DNA from 3 places in the Arthrobacter sp. StoSoilB5 genome. Region 1 is predicted to be linked to each of the others. Evidence: riboswitches for the same ligand, from Rfam matches in the RefSeq annotation. Region 1 holds a riboswitch; each other region holds the start of a gene.
What was found. A riboswitch is a leader RNA that binds a small molecule or an ion and turns the genes downstream of it on or off. The one in region 1 is predicted to bind thiamine pyrophosphate.
Positions count from the first base shown of each region.

Region 1 (6,992 bases):
CCAGGTTTCCCCTGGCGGTGCTTGGCATCGCGGACGCAATCCTTTTCGACAAGTGACCCGGCAAGGCCGGTAACGGTTCTTGTCAGGATTGTAACGCCGGCGGCTGGACGCGGCCCCCAGCTTGCACCACCACTTTCCCCACTGTGCGACACAGCCCCCTACCCTTCGAATGTGCGGGGGTGTGAGAGAATGAACATGGCTGGAAGCCGATCCACATTCGGAATCCGGTCCGGTGACTTGTTCCCAAGACCGCCAGTATGAGCAGGGCCTGCCCGGATCACGTGATCCTCGGTATGCCCGCCATGACAATGGACGGCACCTGGTTGTGGCAGCAGAACAACGGGTTTCAGAGCAAAGCCACCGGCCTTCCAGGGCTGCCGCACCCCAATGATGGTGCGAACCGGAAGGAATACTACCGACTTCTGTCAACGCCTGAGGGTTTTGACAAATATTTGCCCCACTGGGCGCCGGATGTGGCGGTGTCGCTGGGGCAGGAGTGTTGCCACATATGGATAATGACCAGGTTGTAGCCGTTAATGACGAGGCAGCTCCCGCGGAAACTGCGGAAGCGCCCAAGAAAACCACGCGGACACGGCGCAAGGCTGCGCCCAAAGAGGCTGAAGCCGCCAGCACTGAGGCAGTTGCCGGTACTGAAGCAGCAGCCGCGACGGAACCGACAGAAACGCCTGTCAAGGCGCCGGCGCGTCGTAGCCGCGCGCGCAAGACAACGGAGGCTGCAGAACCCCTCCCCGGTTTTGATGACCAGGCCGGGGCTGCATCCCAGCCGGAACCGGAAGCCGAACCTGCCCCCGAAAAGCCGGTCCGTCGTCGTCGGACCACCAAGCCCAAGGTCGTTGAGGCAACGGGCCCCGCAGAGGCGCCTGCCTCCGAAGCGGCTCCCGCTGAAGAAAACACGACGCCGGATGCTGCGTCCCAGCCTGCGCTGGCTACCCAGGGCGACGTCCCTGTGGAGGGCGACGCTCCTGTTGAGGAAGAGGCCGAAGCTGCTGAGGAGTCCGCTCCAGGTTCAACATCGTTGTTCCTGGAGCCAGTCTCCATTACGTCCATGATCTTCCAGGCCCCTGATCTCAGCACCGTGGCACGCCCCGCCGTCGAGGACAAGGACGAAGAAGCCGAAGAAACGGCCGAGGCCGCACCGGAAGGCGAGCTTGAAGACGCCGGTAGCCGCCGCCGTCGTCGGAGCCGTGGGCGCCGTGGCCGTCGCGGAACCGAACGCGAAGAAAATGAAGCCGAAGACGGCGGCGAGTCCGAGGACGACGAAGCTCCCGCGACGGAGGCCCTCGAAGAAGGTGTTACGTCGCGGCGGCGTCGTCGTCGCCGCCGTGGCGACCAGGATCTCGAACTGACCGGCGGTTCTGACGATGACCCGCCCAACACGGTGACCCGCGTCCGCGCGCCCCGCCCGATCACTGAGACCGCCCCGTCAAATCGTGTTACCAGCGTCAAGGGTTCCACCAGGCTTGAGGCCAAGAAGCAGCGTCGCCGCGAGTCCCGGGAGACTGGACGCCGGCGGCAGGTCATTACAGAGGCTGAGTTCCTGGCACGCCGCGAGTCCGTTGACCGCCAAATGATCGTTCGCCAGCGCGACGACAGAATCCAGATCGCTGTTTTGGAAGACGGTGTGCTTGCTGAGCACTTCGTTTCCAAGACCCAGCAGGATTCACTGATCGGCAACGTCTACTTGGGCAAGGTTCAGAACGTGCTGCCGTCCATGGAAGCTGCCTTCGTGGATATCGGCCGCGGGCGCAACGCTGTGCTCTACGCCGGCGAAGTGAACTGGGACGCCGTCAACCTTGAGGGACAGCCGCGCCGGATCGAGAACGCCCTCAAGTCCGGCGATTCCGTTCTGGTGCAGGTCACCAAGGACCCCGTTGGCCACAAGGGCGCCCGCCTTACGAGCCAGATTTCGCTCCCCGGCCGCTACCTTGTGTATGTTCCGGGCGGTTCCATGACCGGCATCTCGCGCAAACTGCCCGACGTCGAACGCAACCGCCTCAAGCGCATCCTCAAGGACCGCTTGCCTGAGAACGCCGGCGTGATTGTGCGCACGGCCGCTGAAGGTGCCTCCGAGGAAGAACTGACGCACGACATCAACCGTTTGCGCGCCCAGTGGGAAGGCATTGAAGGCCAGGCGTCCTCCACCAAGGTGCTGGCCCCCGAACTGCTTTATGGAGAACCTGACCTCACCATCAAGGTGGTCCGGGATGTCTTCAACGAGGACTTCTCCAAGCTGATCGTCTCCGGCGACGACGCGTGGGACACCATTGAGGCTTACGTCACGTATGTTGCTCCCGATTTGGTGGGCCGCCTTGAGAAGTGGACCAAGGACCAGGACATTTTTGCTGCCTGGCGGATCGACGAACAGATCCACAAGGCCCTGGAGCGCAAGGTCTTCCTGCCGTCCGGCGGTTCCCTTGTCATCGACCGCACCGAGGCGATGACCGTGGTGGACGTCAACACGGGTAAGTTCACCGGCAGCGGTGGAAACCTGGAAGAAACCGTCACCAAGAACAACCTTGAAGCAGCCGAGGAAGTAGTTCGCCAGCTGCGGCTGCGCGACATCGGCGGCATCATCGTCATCGACTTCATCGACATGGTCCTCGAATCGAACCGTGACCTGGTGCTTCGCCGATTGGTTGAATGCCTGGGCCGTGACCGCACCAAGCACCAAGTGGCTGAAGTCACGTCGCTTGGCCTGGTGCAGATGACGCGCAAGCGCATGGGCACAGGCCTGCTTGAAGTGTTCGGTGAGCAGTGCGAGCACTGCGCCGGACGCGGTGTCGTCACGCATGATGAGCCCGTGGAGCACCGACGCGCCAACGTAGTTGCCGCCGAGCACCACCGTCCACACACAGAACCCCAGCAGCCTGCTGCCCGGACTGAACGCAAGCGTCGCCGTGGGAAAGGTGGGGGACCGGCAATTGCCGAGGAACCAGTCTCCGCTCACAGCACCGCTGCCACCCCAGTAATTACGGCGACTGCCAAGGAGTCCGTTGACCCCGTTCGCCAGGCGAAGGCCGAGGCGACCAGGGCAGCACTTGCCACCATCGCCGCAGCGGCGCATGCCGCCCACTTGCACGACGACGAAGTTCACCGCGCGGAGGAACAAGCCCGCGCTGCGGGCCAGCACGGCCACACTGCCGAATCCGTGCCTGATGCTGCAACCGGCGATGCCGGGGGCCAGGCCGCAGGAGATGCCGCCAGCCATGAAGCAACGGTTCGGGAAGCGCGGTCCACGCCTGTTTTGCGCTTCGGCGGCGAAGAAGTGGCGCTTCCATTTGTGGAACACCACGAGGAACCATCTGCGGGCAAGCCGGCCATGAGCCTGGACCTGCTTGCGGAAGCATTCTCGCACCTCGGTGCTGCACCGGCTGCGGAGGAAGTGGTCACGGATACGGGGTCCGAGCCTGCCACGGCTTCCGAAGCTTCCCCTGCGACTGCCTCTGCGGCCAGCGCTGCGGCCACAGGCGATCAGCCCGATCGTTCTACGCGTTCGCGTGGCGGTCGAGGCCGAAGGAACCGCAGCGCGAGCAGGGCACAGGGAGCCGCAAACGAAACCAGCGTGGAACACCACGAGGTAACTGCCGCGGCCGCAGGTGGAACGGCCCATGAGGCCAAGGCGCCGGCAGCGGAAGAGCCTGCCAAAAAGAAGGCAGCTGACGAGCCCATCATCCTCGGCGTGGGAGTTCCAGCTTCCGAGTTGTAAGCACGTCAGCGCTGACCACGTAGTGAAAGAGTCCCGCAGCATCCGATTTCGTCGGATACTGCGGGACTCTTTGTCGCTGGCGGTCACATCCATTCACCGAAGCTGCCCGGTTCCCGGACGGCTGGACTTCCCGGCTACGCTAGGAAACTGACACGGGGTGCCGGGCGCTGGGCCGGGCTGAGATCCAGACCCGTTGAACCTGTCCGGTTAGCACCGGCGAAGGGATGTCCATCATGACTTCATTGCCGAGTTCTCCTGTCTACCCCCTTTACCCCGCTGGTAGCGTTGGCGGCCCCGTGCCTGACCGGCAACATCCGCGCGTGCTTAGCATTGCCGGCTCGGATCCGTCCGGAGGCGCCGGAATCCAGGCAGACCTGAAGAGCATTGCTGCACACGGTGGTTATGGAATGGCTGCCATCACGGCGCTGACTGCGCAGAACACCCTTGGTGTCAGTGCAGTCCATGTTCCGCCCGTGGAATTCCTGCGCCAGCAACTGGACGCCATCAGCAGCGACATTGAGATCGATGCCGTCAAGATCGGGATGTTGGGTGACGCGTCTGTCATCCACGAAGTCCGCAGCTGGCTCGAGGACGTGCGTCCCGCCGTCGTGGTCCTTGACCCGGTGATGGTGGCCACCAGTGGCGACCGTCTTCTGCGCGAGACCGCCGAAAGCGCGCTGCGCAGCCTCCTGCCCTTGGCGGATCTCGTCACCCCCAACCTTCCCGAACTGGCCATGTTGTTGGGCGAGCCTGAAGCCCTGGACTGGGCCACTGCGCTTGACCAAGGCAAGCGTCTGGCTGCCGACTGTGGAACCACCGTGTTGGTGAAGGGCGGCCATTTGGCGGGAACGGAATGTCCTGATGCCCTGGTCAATACGAGCGGCTTGCTGCGTCAGGACGTCATCGAAGTGGCTGGTCCCCGCGTGGATACCAGGAACAGCCACGGAACGGGCTGTTCACTCTCCTCGGCATTGGCCACGGTGCAGGCCCGCAGAGGTGACTGGGAAGCGTCCCTCCGGGAGGTTAAGCCGTGGCTGCTGCAGGCCCTCTCTGCGGCCGACGGGCTCGAGGTGGGCAGGGGCAGTGGGCCCATCCATCACTTCCACCATTTGGAGCCAACGCTGGATCCCGCTGGCCAGTCCGGCGAATTTGCCGCGCGGCTGTGGGCGGAAGCCACACCGGAATTGGACGGAATTTACGGCTTGGCCTTCATCCAGGGCCTGCAGTCCGGGGGGCTCCCGGAGCCCGAGTTCAACTACTACCTCGCCCAGGATGCCATCTACCTCAACGGCTATTCCCGCGTTTTGGCCCGCGCCGGTGCACTGGCCCCCACGGAGGAAGAGCAGCTTTTCTGGGCCAAGGCATCGCAGACCTGCCTTGAGGTCGAGTCCGAGCTTCATCGGAACTGGCTGAGCACGCGCCCCGCTACGACGCAGACCGGACCCGTGACCAAGTCGTACGTGGACCACCTCCTGGCCACCTCCGCTTCGGGCAGTTACGCCGTGTTGCTGGCGGCAATCCTGCCCTGCTACTGGCTGTACGCGGAGGTAGGCCGGCAACTTCACGCAGCGTACGTGGATGCAGGCGCACCCGGCGACCACCCGTACGCCGACTGGTTGAAGACGTACGCCGACGAGGAGTTTGCTGCCGCAACCCGGAAAGCGATCGACCTTACGGACGCAGCTGCCCTCAGAGCCTCTGCGCAAGAACGCGAGGCCATGGTTGAGGCCTTCGCACACTCTTGCCGCTACGAGACGGCCTTCTTTGATGCACCCCGGCTCTACGCCTGAGTCGGATTTCCGTGGTTTTTGCGTGGCCAATCCACGAAAACTCCCGCGCGTCGCCGGCCAAATCGCAGTATTTCCGCCCAAACCCTGTAGGCTGTATGGGCACGGTGCCGGGAGAGTCCGTTACAACTGGTGATGCAAGTCACCCGATAGCCTCCGGACCCGGCCTCATTTGCAGCTGAAGGTCAAACTAGCGTAATCTTGATCTTCGGTGCTTACGCCAACACTTGGGTTATGCCCCTTGGAATTGTTCATGGGATGACTCGCGGGCTTCGATCTGAAGTCCACGGCGTTGAGGCACAGCGCGAACCAAGCCTGATTCCGGTTCAAGGTTCCGCACGCAAATTTAGTAAGAAACGTCGAGAGAAGTGAGTACCCAAGTGGTGTACGCGATTGTCCGCGCAGGCGGCCGCCAAGAAAAAGTTTCCGTTGGAGACTACGTAACGCTGAACCGCGTCCCCGGTGGAGCCGGCAGCACGCTTGAGCTGCCCGCCTTGCTCCTGGTTGACGGCGACAAGGTCACGTCCGCTGCCGCGGACCTGGCCAAGGTCAAGGTCACGGCTGAGATCCTTGAGGACCTTCGCGGTCCCAAGATCGTCATCCAGAAGTTCAAGAACAAGACCGGCTACAAGAAGCGCCAGGGTCACCGTCAGGAACTGACCAAGATCAAGATCACGAGCATCAAGTAACTTTCGTTACTCTGTTCAGATTTTCAGTTTCCCCAGAAATTTAGAGGCAGGCATTTCACATGGCACACAAAAAAGGCGCGAGCTCCACTCGCAACGGTCGTGACTCCAACGCACAGCGCCTCGGCGTCAAGCGTTTCGGTGGCCAGGCAGTTTCCGCAGGCGAGATCATCGTTCGCCAGCGTGGAACCCACTTCCACCCCGGTGCAGGCGTCGGCCGCGGTGGCGACGACACCCTGTTCGCACTCGAGGCCGGTGCGGTTGAGTTTGGTACTCGCCGCGGACGTCGCGTAGTGAACATCGTTGCTGCTGCAGCTGCAGAGTAACAACAAGTTCTGAACCGGTGGAGCGGGCCAAACGGCCCGCTCCACCGTTCTTTTAACCGCATTACAATCGATTAGGGCGCCCATGGCGCTCTGGTTTATGCAACAGCGCTGGCAACAGCAAGAGGAGATTCACGTGGCGAGCTTTGTAGACCGGGTAGTCCTGCACGTATCCGGCGGAACCGGCGGCCACGGCTGTGTCTCTGTCAAGCGGGAAAAGTTCAAGCCTCTCGGTGGACCCGACGGCGGCAATGGTGGCAACGGCGGAGACGTTATCCTCCGGGTGTCGGCGCAGACCACCACCTTGCTTGACTACCACCACGCCCCGCACCGCCACGCCACCAACGGTGGCCCGGGCATGGGCGATTGGCGAGGCGGTAAGAACGGCGAAACCTTGATCCTCCCCGTGCCGGACGGCACCGTGGTGAAGACGAAGGATGGCGAGGTCCTCGCCGACCTCGTGGGCGAA
Region 1 covers NZ_AP024646.1:3,344,482-3,351,473, reverse strand. Annotated here, with positions in the region: gene LDN75_RS15095 (vitamin K epoxide reductase family protein) at 1-28, opposite strand, end outside; gene LDN75_RS15090 (Rne/Rng family ribonuclease) at 509-3,727, shown strand; TPP riboswitch at 3,871-3,969, shown strand; gene LDN75_RS15085 (bifunctional hydroxymethylpyrimidine kinase/phosphomethylpyrimidine kinase) at 3,961-5,517, shown strand; gene rplU (50S ribosomal protein L21) at 5,895-6,203, shown strand; gene rpmA (50S ribosomal protein L27) at 6,263-6,526, shown strand; gene obgE (GTPase ObgE) at 6,660-6,992, shown strand, end outside.

Region 2 (6,992 bases), 440 kb from region 1:
CACTGGTGACCAGCGGGCACATCTCAAGATCGCGTAGGGGCGGGCTTGTTGATTTCAAAAATTAACTGAATCAACGACCGGGCATCCATTACTACAGGGTCAGTCTATCCTCTGGGAGCCCTAAAGCCCGGATCGGTGCCCGTTTGCGTCCCCCGGGCCTCAGGGGAGCAGGGTAAAGCGGATCTCGCGGCTGGCAATATCTGCCTTCAGGAGCTGCACCCGGACCTTGGTGCCTGATTCCAATTCGCCGTCACATCGGGCGGTCACCGCGGGTTCCGCGATCTGGATGATGCCAAACGGCCCGTTTCCGTTTCCATTTCCCTTTCCGTTGCCATTTGCCGCTCCATTGGACGGCTTGGAACCGGAGATGACCACCGCGTCAAACTCCTCGCCGATGTGGTTCGCCACGAGTGCTGCTTCCACGGTGTCCATAGCCAGGCGCTCAAGCCGCCCTGCCAGTTGGTCGGAGGACGCCATGATCTCAGGCAGGGATGGCAGTGCTTCCCGCGCCCACGCCGGTATTGGGTGGCCGTTGCTGAGAGCCTCGCAGATCACCAGGACAAAGCGGTCGATGAGGCGACGCAAAGGGGCAGTGGTGTGCGCATAAGGTGCGCCGATGGCTGACTGGATGACATTGGGGGGAAGTTCGCCATCGAAAGGCGTGTATCCAGCACCGCGGAAGAGCGTGCCTGCCGAGTGGAGGATGGCTAGCTGTTTGGGATCCGAAGCGTCCAGGGTCCGGAGGTACTCGCCGTAGGTAATCTCGCCGTCCCACGGTTTCCCAAGAGCCTTGGTCTGGCGTTTGAAGTGGAGCAGCGAGCGTTCATCGGGCGCGGGCATGGTGCGCAGAATGCCCACTTTTCCGTCGAGCATCAGTTGGGCCGCTGCCATACCGGTCATGAGGGATATCTGCGCGTTCCAATCCTCCACAGGTAAGGAGGGTGCGGCGACAATCCTGTAGCCTCCGCCACCGGTTGCCTGCACAATCTCCTGCTCGGGCATGTTCAGGTTTGCGCCACCGCGCAGGCGTTCCAGTTCCACCCGCTTCAGGCCAACCTCCTTGAGGAGCCCAAGGACCGGTGGGGCTGTGCCGGCATCGATCTGCTCCTGGGCACCTCTGTAACTCAGCTTGGCGCGGCTACGGACAGTTCCGCGGGACACGGACATGGCGGATACTTCGGCATTGTGGTCCAGCTCGAAGTCCCATACGAAGGCGCTGCAATCCTGATCAGCCAACAGGCTGCCGGCGTTCTCGCTGATAACTTCCGGATGCAGCGGGATCCTCCCGTCAGGAGCGTAGAACGTTTGCCCCCGGTGCCGGGTTTCTGCATCCAACGCCCCGCCCGGAGCAACAAAGGATGGCACGTCGGCGATTGCATAGAGGACTCTGTAACCGTCACCGGCACGTTCAATGAACACCGCCTGGTCCAGGTCAGTGGACGTGGCTGGATCAATGGTCACGAACGGAATGTCCCGGAGGTCACGTTCCGGCAGTGTATGGTTTTCTACCGCCTTCCGGGCTTCCGCTACGGCCTCGGCCGGGTATTCACCAGGGAGCTCCAGCTCGGTCCGGAGGGCAGCAAATGCCTCGGCGAGCTGGTCCGACGAGTCGTCGACGTTGGGCGAAATCCGATGATGTGACACGAAAATCAGGTTAGCCCGAAATCGCTGGATAGTCTTGGACCATGAGCACTTCCCCGGACGACAATGCTCGCGTCCAGCGCCTCGCCTCCGAGCTGCTGGGAGCCATGGCCTATGGCGAGCTCTCGGCGTTTGGCCGGCTGTCTTTCGACTCCCGGTACGCTCCCACCCTGCATGACAGGGCAGTGCTGGCAAAGATCGCAGTTGGCGCATACGGAAACTTTGCCTTGATCAGCACGCGGTTATCGGAGATGGGACTCGATGCCGAGGATGCCATGCTTCCGTTCCAGCGCTCCTTTGACCACTTCCACGAGCGAACAAAGCCAGCGGACTGGTTTGAATCAGTCATGAAGGCCTATGTGATCGACACAGTGTCGTCGGACTTCTACCGGACGGTGGCTTCGTTCCTTGACGCCGGGACGCAACTCTTTGTCCAGAAGGTTGCCTCCGCCGACCAAGCCACGGAAGTACTCCGCGTCCTCCTGCGCCGGGCGCTGGCTGATGACCCGCGCCTCGCGTCGCGACTCGCTTTGTGGGGCCGGCGCCTCGTCGGAGAAGCGCTGACCCAAGCCCAACGTGTCGGCCTGGAACATCCTCACTTGGGCCCAATGCTCAAGGGCGAAGGGGATTCGCGGGCGGCAGTCAAGGCGCTCACGGCCGAGCTTGCCGAACGGCACGGACGGCGGATGTCCGGGCTCGGGCTCACGGCTTAGGCATATTTCGCTTTCGCGCCGCGGCAAACCGGGCGCCGATACCTAAGCGGCGTCGAGCGCTTCCAGCAGCGTCTTGGCCGCCGCCGTCGGGTCCTGCGCCTCGGTGATGGCCCGCACGACGACGATCCGGCTCGCTCCCGCGGCAACCACCTGTTCAACGTTGGTGAGGTCGATGCCGCCGATAGCGAACCAGGGGAGGAGCACGCCACCCACAGTCTCCTCGTCTGCGCGCTTTACGGCTTCCGCGGCATATGTGACCAGATCCAGCCCGACTGCTTCGCGGCCTGGCTTCGTGGGTGTCGCCCATACTGGACCAACGCAGAAATAATCCAGCCCACTGCGGCCCGGGGAGGCCTCTATGGCCGCGTCAACCTGGTCCGGTGTGTGGGTGGACAGGCCGATGACGGTCTGGTCGTGGAGGAGGTGCCGTGCTGCGCGTAATGGGATGTCTTTTTGGCCGATATGGAACACAGGAGCCCCGGAAATACTGGCAACATCGGCACGGTCGTTGACGGCCCACAGCCTTCCGTGCCGGCGGGCAACGTTGTGCAGGACCTCCAGGACCTCCAGCTCCTCGGCGGCCTCGAGCGTCTTGTCGCGAAGCTGGATGATGTCGACGCCGCCCTCAAACGCGGCGTCGACGAAGTCTTCAAAATCGCCCTGCCGCTTGCGGGCATCGGTGCACAAATAGAGACGGGCAGTGGTGTGGACATCATGCTGGGTCATGGAAACCAGAGTAGTTCCTCTAAACTGGGCACGTACTGCGGGAGCCGTGACAGCGTCATATGACCGTCCGGCTGAGAGGGCTTCAGCGCCGACCGCTTGACCTGATCCGGCTAATACCGGCGTAGGGAAGGAAACGCATGGCAGAATCCGGCCAAAACCCTCTGCAGGCGGATGTTGCGGTCATCGGTGGCGGCATCATTGGCCTTGGCATCGCCCACGAAGCCCGCCGACACGGCCGCTCGGTGGTCCTTATTGATCCCGCACCGGCAGCGGGCGCGACGTTCGCCGCTGCCGGGATGCTCGCTCCTGTGAGTGAACTTCACTACCAGGAGGAAGACCTTCTGGAACTCATGCTGGAGTCCTCTCATTTGTGGCCGGCTTTTGTCCGGAGCCTGCCCGGCGACGAATCAGCCACCGGATACCGCACGACGTCGACAATCGCCGTTGGCGCCGATGCTGCCGACCGCCGCGCGCTGGCAGACCTCCGCACAGTCCAGCAGGCCGCAGGGCTTCAGGTAGAGCCTTTGTCCTTGCGGCAAGCGCGCGAGCGTGAGCCCCTGCTCAGCCCACAGATTTCCAGCGCCTTCGACATCCCGGCGGACCATCAAGTGGACCCACGGATGCTTGCACGATGCCTCATGGAAGGGCTGGCAGGCCACAGTCGAAGTGACGCAACGTGGGTTTCCGGAGCGGAGGACGGTTTCGCGCTGCCGTTCCCAGCGTCCCGTTTGCTGTGGGACGGGGACCGCGTCTGCGGAGTCGAGCTCGATCCGGGCGCCGGATCCGGCGACGGGCGCGTCGTTTTGGCGTCAGAGACCGTGGTCGCCTGCGGGCTGGATGCGGCAAGGCTAGGCAATCTCCCCGAGGGTCTCAGCCTGCCCGTGCGGCCGGTCTATGGCGACATCCTCAGGCTGCGCGTTCCCGAACACCTCCAGCCGCTCCTCACATCCACCATCCGGGGCATGGTGCGCGGAGTGCCGGTGTACATCGTCCCCCGGGCCGACGGAACGGTGGTGATTGGAGCTACCCAGCGCGAGGACGGACTATCCGCGTCCACCAACGCAGTGTCCGCCGGAGGCGTCTATCAACTCCTGCGTGATGCCCAAGTGTTGGTTCCTGCCGTGGCGGAGCTGGAACTGTTGGAAGCCACAGCCCGCGCACGGCCCGGCACTCCGGACAACGCACCGCTCCTTGGACGCGTCGCTGGACCCAGCGGCAACATCGAGGGTTTGGTGATCGCAACCGGCTTCTTCCGCCATGGCGTTCTATTGACGCCCATCGCCGCAAAGATCGTGGGCGGGCTGATAACCGGTTCCTCCGATCCACGCTGGTCAATCTTCCGGCCCGACCGCTTTGCGGCGAACGCAGGCCAACGGACTCCAACCCCCTCAGCTGCACAATCTCCCACCAAGGAAACAGTATGAATATCAAACTCAACGGCTCCGATCACGCCGTGGCGGACGATGCATCCGTCAGCACGCTCGTCAGCGCCATTACAGGCCGCACCCTGGACCACCGCGGACAGGCAGCCGACGGCGGCAAGCTGGGTGTCGCCGTCGCACGTAATTCGGAGGTTGTGCCGCGCAGCCAATGGGCCGCGACGGCGCTCGCCGATGGAGACGAACTCGAACTCGTAACAGCAGTCCAGGGAGGCTGAAGACATGACAGCAGCAAAAACTGACATTCGCACAGACGGCTTGGTGATCGACGGCGTCGAAATCGGCTCCCGCCTGATCATGGGTACAGGTGGTGCGCCGAGCCTGGACGGCTTGGGAGCAGCCCTTCTGGCCTCAGGAACGGAACTGACAACTGTGGCAATGCGCCGGTACTCGCCAGCCGAGACAGGGTCGTTGTTCCAGCTCCTGGTGGACCACAACATCCGGGTCCTGCCCAACACGGCTGGCTGTTTTACTGCCAAAGACGCAGTGATGACCGCGGAGCTCGCCCGGGAGGCGCTGGAGACGGACTGGGTGAAGTTGGAAGTCATTGCCGATGAACACACGCTTCTTCCGGACGCGGTGGAACTCGTGGAGGCAACCGAACAGCTGGTGAACCGCGGCTTCAAGGTTTTCGCTTACACCAATGACGACCCCGTCCTGGCGCTGCGCCTGGAAAACCTGGGTGCCACAGCAGTCATGCCCCTCGGCTCGCCTATTGGAACGGGGCTTGGCATCCTGAACCCGCATAACATCGAACTGATCGTGTCCCGGGCTTCTGTTCCGGTAGTGCTCGACGCCGGCATTGGAACTGCCTCGGATGCCGCGCTTGCCATGGAGTTGGGCTGCGACGCTGTCCTGCTGGCGACGGCAGTGACCCGTGCGCAGAACCCGGTCCAGATGGGCGAGGCCTTCAAACACGCAGTGATCGCCGGTAGGCTTGCCAAACAGTCCGGCCGGATTCCGCGGCGGGAGCATGCGCTCGCGTCCTCGGCGATGGAAGGCCGGGCAGAGTTCCTCTAGGCAAGGGAGCAGTTATGGCCGGCAAGGAAGGGCAATTGCCTCAAGCCGAGGTGGAAGCCGCCCTCAAGGACCTCCCCGGCTGGAAGTACCAGGACGGTCTGGTGACCGTCTTCAAAACCTCGACGGCAGCCGACGCCTTGGCGCTTATCGCCGCGGTGGGCCGGATCGCCGAAGAACAGAACCACCATCCGGACTTGGAATGGCGCTACAACCGCGTCTTTCTCCGCTACGTCTCCCACGATGCCGGCGACAACGTGACGGAACGCGACGTCGCCGCTGCCGCTGCCGTGAGCGAGGCAGCAGCCGCGTCCGGTGCCCTGGCGCAGCCGGATCGCTACCCGGAAGCTTGAACGAGCTGGAAAGTTAAACGGCACTGGTCGTCACCTATGGGTGACGACCAGTGCCGTATAAGAGCGGGGAGCGTCTAGAGCCTCAGAGCTTTGGTGAGGGCGGCGGTGTCATGCTGGGTGCGCTTACGGCCCAGATAGACCACAACGGCAATCGCGATGGCCGTCCCCAAAACGATAGGGAGGATCCACGGGATCCAGGTGAGCCCGGGCTGGTAACCGAACCCAGCCATGATGAAAGCTATCCAGCCCAGCACGCCGACGGTCGCCGAGACGCCCGCTGGCAATGCAATGCCGTACTTACCGTGTCGCTTGTCATTTGCCCACACGATGAATCCTGTAGCGATGGTGGCAAGCACCACCACAACGAGTGAAAGCATGGAGACTCCTTAGCGGCCGCTGCCAGTGGGAACGCTAGAGGGCGCCGAAACCGACGCGGCGGACTTCCTCGGCACCAATTTCAACGTAGCCCAGCGCATTTCCGGGAACGATGATCTGGCGGCCCTTCTCATCCGTGAACCGCAGATCCGAACCCTTGGAGATGGCCTCTCCGACGATCTTGGCTACAGCATCAGCATCGAGTGCGGATTCGAACACGATTTCACGGCCAACATTCTGAATGCCGATCTTTACTTCCACAGCAAGGCCTCCAAGCCAATCAAGTTTTAAGTCAGTCCTCTATTTGTAGCCTAGGACTCTTTGGGGAATCGACTGATTCCGCGCCAAGCTAAACGATAGATCAGATCACTGGCTACATCGAGGTCGAGATTTCCATCGGTTTCGAGCCAGTAGCGGGCGCTGACCTGCGCCATTCCTGCCAGTCCGCGGCCCAGGAGCTGTGCTTCCAAAGGGGGAAGCTTGGTGTCCTCGGCGATGACGTGGGCCACTGCGTCGGCGAACGTTTTGTTGAAAGTCTCCAAGCGCGAGCTGACATCGGGGTCGTTAATGAGGTCAGACTCGAAAACCAGGCGGTGGGCTTGGTCGTCGTCGGCAATGAACCTGTAGTAGGCCCGCATGACTGCCTTCACGCGCTCTTTATTGTCCGTGGTGGAATTCAGGGCATTGAGCATCAAATCGGTCAGCGTCGCCAGATGGCTGTCCAGCAA
Region 2 covers NZ_AP024646.1:3,785,937-3,792,928, reverse strand. Annotated here, with positions in the region: gene LDN75_RS17100 (RNB domain-containing ribonuclease) at 160-1,644, opposite strand; gene LDN75_RS17095 (ferritin-like fold-containing protein) at 1,686-2,354, shown strand; gene thiE (thiamine phosphate synthase) at 2,397-3,080, opposite strand; TPP riboswitch at 3,108-3,225, shown strand; gene LDN75_RS17085 (FAD-dependent oxidoreductase) at 3,218-4,504, shown strand; gene thiS (sulfur carrier protein ThiS) at 4,501-4,737, shown strand; gene LDN75_RS17075 (thiazole synthase) at 4,742-5,539, shown strand; gene LDN75_RS17070 (4a-hydroxytetrahydrobiopterin dehydratase) at 5,554-5,889, shown strand; gene LDN75_RS17065 (hypothetical protein) at 5,964-6,266, opposite strand; gene LDN75_RS17060 (DUF3107 domain-containing protein) at 6,301-6,525, opposite strand; gene LDN75_RS17055 (TetR/AcrR family transcriptional regulator) at 6,576-6,992, opposite strand, start outside.
Region 2: another riboswitch for thiamine pyrophosphate. It lies ahead of LDN75_RS17085 (FAD-dependent oxidoreductase); the one in region 1 lies ahead of LDN75_RS15085 (bifunctional hydroxymethylpyrimidine kinase/phosphomethylpyrimidine kinase).

Region 3 (6,992 bases), 1.4 Mb from region 1:
GCGGAGGTACCACCCGTGGGTCAGCCGGGGGCCGCCAAGTGAGCCGTAAACCGATCTCCTTCCGCACTGAACTGCCGCTGCTGGTATGGCTGGTCATCGTCTGGGGCGCCCTGTGGCGGGACTTCAGCCCAGGCAACCTGCTGTTCGGCGCACTCATTGCCGTGCTGGTGGCCAAGTTCTTCTACCTTCCGCCGGTGGAGCTCAGCGGCAGGTTCAATGTGCTGCGCGCCCTTTCGTTCGCCCTGGTTTTCCTGGGCAAAGTGGCGGCAGCGAGCTTCCTGGTCCTCTACCTGGCCGTGGCAAAAGGGCCCAAAGTACGCAGCGCCGTCGTCGCTGTTCCGTTGCGCAGCCATTCGGACCTCATGGTGACGGCCACCGGCCACGTTATTTCCCTGATCCCGGGCTCGCTGGTGGTGGAAGTGGACCGCTCGACGTCCACGCTGTACCTGCACGCGCTCAATATTTACGAGGATGCTGATATCGACAAGATCCGCCGGGAAGTACAAGACATCGAGGCGGCGCTGATCCGGATCATGGGAACGCGCGAAGAACTCGATGCGCTCAAAGCCGAATCGCATCCGGGCATGGAAGGGGCAGCGTCGTGAAGGAACTCGTCCTTGTGGTCACTGCAGTGATCCTGAGCTTGGCCGCGGTGGGAGCGATCGTCCGCATCGCGATCGGCCCGTCCTTGTTGGACCGCGTTTTGGCGTCGGATGTCCTGCTGGCCATCCTTGGGGCCGCACTGGCAATCGACATGGCGATGAACCGGCATCTGAACAACCTGGTGTTGCTGGTGGCTCTCGCGGTGATCGGTTTCATAGGCTCTGTGACATTTGCCCGGTTCGTAGCGGATCGGAGGGATCACAGCAATGAGTCCTGAAGCGAGCGGTGTGGATGCCGTCATTGATGCTGTGACGGCTGTGTTCCTGGTGGTGGGTGCCCTGATGTCGCTCGGGGCAGCCGTTGGCCTTCTGCGGTTCCCCGACCTCATGAGCCGCATGCACGCGGCAACCAAGCCCCAGGTGCTGGGCTTGTTCCTGCTGCTGGCCGCGATCGGCCTCCAGATGCGAACCTGGTGGGTGTGGCCTGTCCTGCTTGTGGCCTGGATCTTCCAGCTGCTTACGGTTCCTGTCTCGGCGCACATGGTGGGCCGCTCCGGTTACCGCACCAAGCACGGGCACCGTGAACTGCTCACCAAGGATGAGCTTGAAGCAGTTGTCCAAAGGGCGGCAGGCGACGATTCTACCTAGACGATGTCGTGCGTCTTGGCGAACCGGGCGATTGCACGCTGGGTGCCACGGCTCGCGAAAACCTGGATGAGCGTACTGACGAAGGCCGAAATCAGAGCGAAGGACAAGGCTGAGCGGAGGCTCGTTTCCATGTCATCGTTGCCCTTGGGCGGCTTGTTGCCGGTGGCCTTTTCCCAACCCTTGTTGACCAATTTGGTGCCGACGAATCCGGCCCCCAGGCTTACTCCGGCACCCAGCAGCTTGAAAAAGAGGTTCATGCCCCCAGCCTAGCCTCAGATCCTGGCGGCTTGGGACTAGCGGCGGGTTTCCCGTTCCTTGAGGAAAGCTGCCATGGAACCTCGTGGGGCCAGGACAGGAACAACGGCGTGGTCGGCTGACCAGACAGCATCCACGGTTCCGAGACCGGCAATTTCCTTGAGCAGGTAATACGTGGGTGGCATCAGTTGCAAGTTACCGGCGGCCTCGGCTGTCAGAATCCCGTCCACGGGCATCCAGAGTGATTGCCACGCTTCAGTGGTCTGATGCTGGGGCTGTGCGTCCGGAGCAGGCTTGGCCACATAGAAGTACGTATCGAAGCGCTTGGGCATGTCCGTGGGCGTGACCCAGTTGGCCCAAGGGCGTAAGTCCGACGGCTCAAGGCCAAGTCCGGCCTCCTCCCAAACCTCGCGCAAAGCAGCGGTGAGAACCATGCCTGACTTTGCCGGGGCCTGTTCGGGATTGACGGCGATGGAGCTCAGGTGCCAGTCTGCGGCATGCCGTTGGAGCAATTCAGCCGGATAATCCCAGCCATCCTGGTCTGCGGCATCAACGCGACCTCCCGGAAAGACCACCATTCCGGCAGCGAAATCCATGGTGGCTACCCTGTGCTGGACGAAGGCCTCAAGCCCGCCCGGGGCATCGCGGAGCAGGATAACGCTCGCAGCCAGGCGGGGTTGGGGAACTTGCTTGTCCGTAATGGGAAGGTCGGTCATGAAATGCCCCTTTGCCGCGTCGATTCTGCTCGATCATTCTCTCAGGTCTGGTTGTGGGGCCTGGCGTGCGTGCCAAGGCGGGCGAATGGGGCGCAGAACGGGCCCCGCAACGCAGGAGTCGGGGAGCCAACCGCTTTATGACCAGCCCAAGGAGCCCCCGAACACCCACAGGTGTAAACTGAACCACGCCCATAAGGGCAGATTAATAACGACAGGGGAGCGCCGCCGTCGGACCTTGCAGAGATGCAGGAGACGCGAGGGCGCTGAGAGTGCGGACAGCCGCAGACCCTCGAACCTGATCCGGTTAGTACCGGCGCAAGGGAGTCGAGCTTCTCAGAGTGTCCGGATCCGGACGGCGAAAGCCGGCCGGGAGGTTCCGGGGAGCACTTTCCCCTCCTGTAACCTCAGGAGGCAGAAAAAATGACCACGGCAAGCGTGAAGAAGACCAGTTATAGCTGGCGTGTTGTAGACATCGTGGTGGCAGCATTGATTGCCATCGCCGGCGGCGTGATCTTCTGGGCCTGGTCCCAGGGCGCCGCAATCGTATCCATCCCCATGAACGCCACGTATCCGCCGCTCACCGGTTTGATCGCCGGTGGTTGGATGATCCCGGCTGTCCTGGGCATGCTCATCATCCGCAAACCGGGCGCAGCCCTGTTCTGCGAAGCCGTCGCCGCCACCGGTGAACTCATCATGGGTTCCCAGTACGGCACCACCGTCCTCATCTCCGGTGTCCTGCAGGGGCTCGGAGCGGAACTCGTCTTCGCCGCGTTCCGGTACAAGAAGTTCAACCTGTCCACGGCACTCCTTGCAGGCGCGGGCTCCGGACTCTTCTGCGGTCTCAACGATTCCTTCCTGCCCTGGGGCTGGAACATCGCCTACGAAGCAATCGACAAGTTGGCCTACATCGCCTTCACTACGCTGTCCGGTGCGATCATCGCCGGCGCACTGTCCTGGGTTGCCACGCGCGGGCTGGCCAAGACCGGCGTCCTAAGCTCCTTCGCGTCGCGCAAGGCTGCTTCGGAGCCAGTCTTCAACTAATGCCTGCGAAAGAAAGCAGCAACCAGGTCCGCCCTGCCGCCATTACCGCCCAAGGGTGGGGATGGCGGCATGCGGGCCGTTCCGCGCCCGCCATCCAGGACCTCGATCTCCGGATCGAGCCCGGCGAGCGTGTGCTGCTGCTGGGTCCTTCAGGCGCAGGCAAGTCGACGTTGCTGCATGCCCTTGCCGGCGTGTTGGGTGACGAGGAAGACGATTCAGACGAGTCCGGCTCGCTGTTGATCGACGGCGTTGTTCCCCGTGAACAACGTGGCCGCGCCGGTCTGATGCAGCAGGATCCGGAAACCCAAGTGGTGCTCTCCCGGGTGGGCGACGACGTCGCGTTCGGCGCCGAGAACCTGGCCGTCCCGCGCGGGGAGATATGGGCGCGCGTCCATGAAGCGCTCGACGACGTCGGGTTGCGCACCGCTGCTGGCGGCGGCCTGCCCCTGGACCATCCCACGGCAGCGCTCTCCGGGGGGCAGAAGCAGCGCCTTGCGTTGGCTGGCATCCTGGCGATGCGGCCCGGGCTGATCCTGCTGGACGAACCTACGGCCAACCTGGATCCTGCTGGAGTCCTTGAGGTTCGGGACGCCGTGCAGCGCTGCCTGGACAAGACCGGCGCCACGTTGGTTGTTGTGGAACACCGTGTGTCCGTTTGGAAGGACCTGGTGGACAGGATCGTAGTCCTCCAGCCCGGCTCGGCGGGAGGCGGCGTACTTCTGGATGGCCCACCGGATCAGGTTCTCTCCGAAGCCCGCACCATGTTGATGGCAGCGGGAGTGTGGGTGCCGGGATACGTTCCAGCCACTCGCGCCCGCAGGACCACAGCTCAGGAATTGGACGGCCATGAATCCACCGCGCAGCTCCTCCTCGTGGCACAGGACCTGGCTGTTTCCCGCGAGAAGCCCGGCCGTCGCGGCTTCAGAACCATCCGGCCCGTTCCCGTGCAGTCGGGCATCACTGCTCAAGTGAGGTCCGGCCAGGCGCTCACCATCACCGGGCCCAACGGTGCCGGCAAGTCCACCTTTGCGCTCACGTTGGCCGGCCTTTTGGCGCCCGTGGACGGCAAGGTGAGTGCCGCCGTCGAACTTTCCGAGGGAGCTGGAATCGATCCCTTCAAGTGGAAGGCGGATCAGCTGATTTCGCGCATTGGCACTGTGTTCCAGGAACCGGAGCACCAGTTCGTCACGGGCAATGTCCTGGATGAGCTGATGTTCGGGCCAAAACATCTGGGACATGGTGAAGAACGCGTGGATGAATTGCTGGAGCGTTTGCGGCTTACGCATTTGGTGGACGCGAACCCCTACACGTTGTCCGGCGGCGAGAAACGCCGGCTGTCCGTGGCCACGGTGCTTGCAGCCCACCCGAAAGTGCTGGTCCTGGACGAGCCAACGTTCGGCCAGGACGCCAATACCTGGGCCGAACTGGCATCGTTCCTGTCGGAACTCCTTGACGCCGGAACTGCCGTTGTCTCTGTGACTCACGATGAGGAATTCAGCGCGGTCCTTGGCGGTACGGAGCTGCGGCTGCATCCGGTGACGCAAGTGCTCCCGGACCCGCACGGCGAGGAAGCCCGCCAGGAAGCCGGTGCAGCATGAGGGACGCCCTGAACCTCCGCGGCAACCATGCCCTCCTCACCCGCGCCAACCCCTTGATTAAGTTCGTCTCCGTATTTCTTATTTCGCTGGTTCTGGCGTTGTCGATCGACTGGGTATCCGCTTCCACGGCACTCGTCGCCGAGCTGGCTCTGTTCCCCTTGGCTGGGCTCACGCTGCGGCTCCTGTGGCAACGGGCATGGCCTCTCATCATCGCGGCGGCGATTGGCGGTTGGAGTACCGCAATCGTGGCGGCTGACAGCGGGTCTGTACTGCTCGACGTCGGACTCTGGTCCATCAGCGAGGGTTCCCTTGAGCTGGGGCTGGGTTTCATGCTGCGCGGCTTGGCAATCGCACTGCCGGCGATCCTGCTGATGACCTGCACGGATCCCACCGATTTGGCTGATGCGCTGGCACAGAAGGCAAAGCTGCCACACCGCTTTGTCCTCGGGTCACTGGCTGCCATGCGCTTGGTGGGTTTGATGGCGGAGGAATGGCAGACAATCGGCATGGCCAGGCGGGCCCGCGGTGTGGGTTCGCAGGGCAGCCCGCTGCAACGGCTGAAGGCAACGCTTGGCCAGAGTTTCGGGCTGCTGGTTCAGGCAGTTCGGCGGGCCTCCCGGCTGGCCGTCACCATGGAAGCGCGTGGTTTCGGTGGCGGACAACGAACGTGGGCCCGGGAATCGACGTACTCGCTCCTGGATGTGTGGGTGCTCCTTGGCGGCCTCGTCATCGCTGCCGCTGCGGTACTGACCGCGATTGGCGCGGGCACCTGGAGTTTCGTCTGGCGTTAGGGCTTGAGCTGGGTCTTCTCGAGCCAGATATCGCACGATGCGGGTATGGTGTGAGGTTTCTCGCTGAATCGGCATTTTGCGCATCACTTCTAACTCACTTGTGATATTTCTTGTGTATGACGCAACCTACCGCCGAACATGTTGGCCTCCTGCTCCGCAACGCGCGAAGCGAAAAGGGCTGGACGCAGGGGCAGTTGGCTTCTGAGCTGGGAACCAGCCAGAGCGCTATCGCCCGAATGGAGCAGGGCAAGCAGAATCTCAGCCTCCGAATGATCGAACGGCTGGAGGCCATCTTCGGCCGCTCCATCGTCAAGGTCGGCAAACCGCAGATGACGCACCTCCGGGTGGAGGGCGGTCACACGCTCTCCGGCGAAGTGGATGTCAACAGCAGCAAGAACGCCGGTGTGGCCCTGTTGTGTGCCAGCCTGATCAACCGGGGCACCACCACGCTGCGTCGCTTGGCACGTATTGAAGAAGTCAACCGGATCGTTGAAGTGCTGACGTCCATCGGCGTCGAATGCACCTGGCTCAACGGCAGCGACCTCCGTATCCGCCGGCCCGAGGTCCTGGACCTTGAATCGATGGACGTGGAGGCGGCCCGCCGCACACGAAGCGTCATTATGCTGCTCGGCCCGCTCCTGGACGAGACTGCCGAATACCTGTTGCCCTACGCCGGTGGATGCGACCTGGGCACGCGAACTGTTGAGCCCCACATGCAGGCGTTGCGCCAGTTCGGGCTCACGGTTGGGGCAAAGTCGGGCTTCTACTCCGTGGTGGCGCCCCCCGCCGATGGGCTCGACCGTTCCTTCGTCCTGTCCGAACGCGGCGACACCGTCACCGAGAACGCGATCATGGCCGCCGCGCACCGCGAGGGCAGCACTGTGATCCGCAACGCGAGCCCCAACTACATGGTCCAGGATCTCTGCTTCTACTTGCAGGGTTTGGGTGTCACCATCGAGGGCGTCGGGACTACCACATTGAAGATCACCGGCCGGTCAGCCATAGACGTTGACATTGAGTACTTCCCATCCGAGGATCCCATAGAGGCCATGAGCCTGATCACCGCGGGCATCGTGACGAACTCCGAGGTCACCATCCGCAGGGTTCCCATCGAGTTCATGGAAATTGAACTCGCCACCCTGGAACAGATGGGCCAAAAGCTCGAAATCTCAGGTGAATACATGGCGCGCAACGGTCGGACGCGTTTGGTGGACGTCACCACCAAGCCCTCCGAGCTCCACGCACCGCAGGACAAGATCCACCCCATGCCGTTCCCGGGGCTCAATATCGACAACCTGCCCTTCTTCGCCGTGATCGCCGGCAACGCCGAGGGCCAGACCA
Region 3 covers NZ_AP024646.1:4,738,116-4,745,107, reverse strand. Annotated here, with positions in the region: gene LDN75_RS21535 (Na+/H+ antiporter subunit D) at 1-42, shown strand, start outside; gene LDN75_RS21530 (Na+/H+ antiporter subunit E) at 39-605, shown strand; gene LDN75_RS21525 (monovalent cation/H+ antiporter complex subunit F) at 602-880, shown strand; gene mnhG (monovalent cation/H(+) antiporter subunit G) at 870-1,250, shown strand; gene LDN75_RS21515 (DUF4235 domain-containing protein) at 1,247-1,507, opposite strand; gene LDN75_RS21510 (NUDIX domain-containing protein) at 1,544-2,221, opposite strand; TPP riboswitch at 2,425-2,561, shown strand; gene LDN75_RS21505 (ECF transporter S component) at 2,642-3,262, shown strand; gene LDN75_RS21500 (ABC transporter ATP-binding protein) at 3,262-4,860, shown strand; gene LDN75_RS21495 (energy-coupling factor transporter transmembrane component T) at 4,857-5,651, shown strand; gene LDN75_RS21490 (UDP-N-acetylglucosamine 1-carboxyvinyltransferase) at 5,768-6,992, shown strand, end outside.
Region 3: another riboswitch for thiamine pyrophosphate. It lies ahead of LDN75_RS21505 (ECF transporter S component); the one in region 1 lies ahead of LDN75_RS15085 (bifunctional hydroxymethylpyrimidine kinase/phosphomethylpyrimidine kinase).